Regions from separate parts of the Streptomyces sp. NPDC057543 genome, predicted to be linked through region 1. Evidence: riboswitches for the same ligand, from Rfam matches in the RefSeq annotation. Region 1 holds a riboswitch; the other holds the start of a gene.
What was found. Region 1 has a riboswitch for thiamine pyrophosphate ahead of thiC (phosphomethylpyrimidine synthase ThiC). Riboswitches for the same ligand answer to the same signal wherever they lie in the genome.
Positions count from the first base shown of each region.

Region 2: linked by a shared signal. The riboswitch ahead of ACFU8Q_RS16325 (thiamine ABC transporter substrate binding subunit) and the one ahead of thiC (phosphomethylpyrimidine synthase ThiC) in region 1 are both predicted to bind thiamine pyrophosphate.

Region 1 covers NZ_JBHVFF010000005.1:26,972-29,169, reverse strand. Annotated here, with positions in the region: gene thiC (phosphomethylpyrimidine synthase ThiC) at 1-1,328, opposite strand, end outside; TPP riboswitch at 1,321-1,454, opposite strand; gene ACFU8Q_RS01940 (YibE/F family protein) at 1,525-2,198, shown strand, end outside.
Region 2 covers NZ_JBHVFF010000081.1:17,243-19,440, reverse strand. Annotated here, with positions in the region: gene rlmN (23S rRNA (adenine(2503)-C(2))-methyltransferase RlmN) at 1-1,070, shown strand, start outside; TPP riboswitch at 1,126-1,242, shown strand; gene ACFU8Q_RS16325 (thiamine ABC transporter substrate binding subunit) at 1,316-2,198, shown strand, end outside.

The DNA of each region.
Region 1 (2,198 bases):
GGAGCGACATCGGTGGTCAGCGGGCCGAGCGTGTAGAACGGCGCCTCCTCGCAGATCTCCTGCTGAAGGTCGATGTTCTCCTTGATCTTGTGCATCGGGACATGGCCCGGGCCCTCGATCATGGTCTGGACGCCGTGCCGCTTGGCGATCGTGTTCAGTTCGCCGAGCGTGCGCAGTTCGGCGAACTGGGCCTCGTCGTTGGCGTCGGCGATCGAGCCGGGGCGCAGGCCGTCGCCCAGCGAGTACGTCACGTCGTACGTGGCGAGGATCTCGCAGAGCTCCTCGAAGTGCTCGTACAGGAAGGACTCCTTGTGGTGCGCGAGGCACCACGCCGCCATGATCGAACCGCCGCGGGAGACGATGCCGGTCTTGCGTCGGGCAGTCAGCGGGACGTACGGCAGCCGCACGCCTGCGTGGACCGTCATGTAGTCGACGCCCTGCTCGGCCTGCTCGATGACGGTGTCCTTGTAGATCTCCCAGGTCAGCTCCTCGGCCCGGCCGTCGACCTTTTCGAGTGCCTGGTAGAGGGGAACGGTGCCGATCGGCACCGGGGAGTTGCGCAGGACCCACTCACGGGTGGTGTGAATGTTGCGGCCGGTGGAAAGGTCCATGACCGTGTCGGCGCCCCAGCGCGTCGCCCATGTCATCTTCTCCACCTCCTCCTCGATGGAGGACGTCACCGCGGAGTTGCCGATGTTGGCATTGACCTTCACCAGGAACCGCTTCCCGATGATCATCGGTTCGATCTCGGGGTGGTTGACGTTGGCCGGCAGTACGGCCCGGCCCGCGGCGATCTCCTCGCGCACCACCTCCGGCTCGACGTTCTCCCGGATCGCCACGTACTCCATCTCCGGGGTGATCTCACCCCGGCGGGCATACGCGAGCTGGGTCACCGGCCGCCCGTCCCGGCTGCGGCGGGGCAGCCGGGGCCGGCCGGGGAAGACCGCGTCGAGGTTGCGCAGCCCTTCCCCAAGCTCTCGACTTCGCTCGAGCAGGGGAGACCCCATTCGCGGCGAGGTGTGCTTGAGCCCGTCGTCCTCGGGGCGCGCGGGGCGGCCCGGGTACTCCTCGGTGTCGCCGCGCGCGATGATCCAGTTCTCCCGCAGCGGTGCGAGCCCGCGACGGACATCGGTCTCGGTGATGGGATCCGTGTACGGCCCCGACGTGTCGTACAGCGTCACGTCCTTGCCGTTGGTGAGGTGCACCTGACGGACCGGCACCCGGAGGTCCGGGCGTGAGCCCTGGACGTATCCCTTGTGCCAGCCGATGGACTTCCCGGCCTCGTCGCTCTGGTTCGAGGCAGGCGTGCGTGCGTCCGCTGTGGTCATGAGACCTACTCCCTACGCCGGCATTACCCGGTAACAGGTTCGGCGGTCGGCGCAGCCTGTCCCGTACGGATGTACGGGTATCAGCGCCCTCTCAGCCCGGTGCTCCGAGCTCCCGCGTGTGCAAAGGTTCCTCCACGCTAGCGCCCTGTCCGGCGTAATGAACAGAGGGCCCCTCTCCTCTTGCGATGATCGGCCGGTGACGTCCCCCCAAATCGACTCCGAACCGCGAGGCCATCAGCACGGCCACTCGCACAGCCACGGCCCCGCCGCGCCCGTATCGAAGCATCTGCGCAAGGTCATCGCGGCCGTGCTCATCCCGTTCGCCACCGCGGTCGTCGTCGGCCTGGTGATGCTCTGGCCGGGCGGTGCGCCCCCGCACGATCGGACCGGTGTCGGTTTCGACCGGCAGACCCAGCAGGCGAAGGTGGTGAAGATCGACAAAGTGGACTGCAAGGACGTGAACGCCGCCCAGATGCCCGTCAGCGGCGAGACAACCCCGCCGTCGGGGAGCGGGCCGGGGCTGTGCGAGAAGGCCACCGTCGAGGTGACGACCGGCCATGACAAGGGCCGGACCTTCGTCGAGATCGTCCAGCCCGACGCACCACGTCAGTTGCGCCAGGGTCAGGGCGTGGTCGTGGCGTACGCGCCCGACGCGCCCCACGACCTGCAGTACTCGGTGACGGATGTGAACCGGAAGTTCCCGATGGCGCTGCTGGCCGGGATCTTCGCCCTGGTCGTGGTCGCGGTGGGCAGGATGCGCGGGGTGATGGCACTGGTCGCGCTCGCCGTGTCGTTCGCCGTACTGACCCTGTTCATCCTCCCGGCCATCCTCCAGGGCTCGAATCCCCTGCTCGTCGCGGTGATCGGGGC
Region 2 (2,198 bases), on a different contig from region 1:
GCGGAGCCAAGAAGCCGCCGCGGCATCTCGCCGACCTCACACCCGCCGAGCGCAAGGAAGCCGTTGCCGCGATCGGCGAGAAGCCGTTCCGCGCCCAGCAGCTCTCGCAGCACTACTTCGCGCGGTACGCGCACGACCCGGCGGAGTGGACCAACATCCCGGCCGGTTCGCGGGACAAGCTCGCCGAAGCGATGTTCCCCGACCTGATGTCCGTGGTCCGCCACATCAGCTGTGACGACGACACCACCCGTAAGACGCTGTGGAAGCTGCACGACGGGACGCTCGTCGAGTCCGTCCTGATGCGCTACCCGGAGCGGGTGACGATGTGCATCTCGTCACAGGCGGGATGCGGGATGAACTGCCCGTTCTGCGCCACGGGGCAGGCCGGTCTCGACCGCAATCTGTCGACCGCCGAGATCGTGCACCAGATCGTGGACGGCATGCGTGCGCTGCGCGACGGGGAGGTCCCGGGGGGCCCGGCGCGGCTCTCCAACATCGTCTTCATGGGCATGGGCGAACCGCTCGCCAACTACAAGCGGGTGGTCGGTGCCATCCGCCGGCTGACCGACCCGGAGCCGGACGGGCTGGGGCTCTCACAGCGCGGGATCACCGTCTCCACCGTCGGCCTGGTGCCCGCGATGCTCCGCTTCGCCGACGAGGGCTTCAAGTGCCGTCTCGCCGTCTCGCTGCACGCCCCGGACGACGAGCTGCGCGACACGCTCGTCCCCGTGAACACGCGGTGGAAGGTGCGTGAGGTGCTGGACGCCGCGTGGGAGTACGCGGAGAAGTCCGGCCGCCGCATCTCCATCGAATACGCGCTGATCAGGGACATCAATGACCAGGCCTGGCGCGGCGATCGGCTCGGCCGGCTCCTCAAGGGGAGGCGGGTGCACGTCAACCTGATCCCGCTGAACCCCACGCCAGGGTCCAAGTGGACCGCGTCGCGTCCTGAGGACGAGAAGGCCTTCGTCGAGGCGATCGCGGCACACGGGGTGCCGGTGACCGTGCGGGACACCCGTGGCCAGGAGATCGACGGCGCCTGCGGGCAGTTGGCGGCAGCCGAGCGCTGAGGCCGGAACGACCCGTGTAACCTGGGCCTGAAATCAACTTCATAGAATCAACTTCATATTCCGACAGGGGAGCGCCACAGCGCTGAGAGTGCGGCACCGAGGACAGGTCGGCCGCAGACCCTCTGAACCTCGCCCGGGTCATTCCGGGTAGGAAGTTCGGTCATCAACTCATGCTGTTGCGCCCTGCCCGCCTCCCGTGGGCAGGGCCGCGTCTCTTCCTGGCCAAAACCCAGGAGGAATCCACAATGAGCACCACGCGCAGAACCAAGCAGCTCGCGGCGACGGCCGTTGCCACCGCGCTCGGCGTCACCGCACTTGCCGGATGCGGGAGTTCCGACACGTCGGACTCCGGCTCCGGCTCCACGAAGAGCTCGGGCTCGAAGACCGTGACGCTCGTCAGCCATGACTCCTTCAACGTCTCCAAGGACGTGCTGAAGGAGTTCACCGAGCAGACCGGCTACACCGTCAAGGTACTGAAGAGCGGCGACGCGGGTGTCGCGCTCAACCAGGAGATCCTGACCAAGGGCTCCCCGCGCGGTGATGTGTTCTTCGGCGTCGACAACACCCTGCTCTCCCGCGCCCTCGACAGCGGCCTCTTCACGCCGTACGAGGCGAAGGGCATCGATCAGGTGGCGTCCGATACGCAACTCGACGCCGCCGAGCACCGGGTCACCCCGATCGACACCGGCGACATCTGCGTCAACTACGACAAGAAGTACTTCGCCGACAAGAAGCTCGCGCCGCCGCAGTCCTTCGAGGACCTGACGAAGCCCGCGTACAAGAACCTCCTCGTCACCGAGAACGCCCAGACCTCCTCGCCCGGCCTCGGCTTCCTCCTCGGCACCGTCGCCACCTACGGCGAGAAGGGCTACCAGGACTACTGGAAGAAGCTGAAGAGCAACGGCGTCAAGGTCGTCGACGGCTGGGAGCAGGCGTACAACGAGGAGTTCTCCGGCTCCGCGGGCGGCAAGAAGGCCAAGGCCGACCGGCCGCTCGTCGTCTCGTACGCCTCCAGCCCGCCCGTCGAGGTGCTCTACGCGAAGCCGCAACCCACCACCGCCCCGACCGGGGTCGCCACCGGGACCTGCTTCCGCCAGATCGAGTTCGCGGGGCTGCTGAACGGTGCGA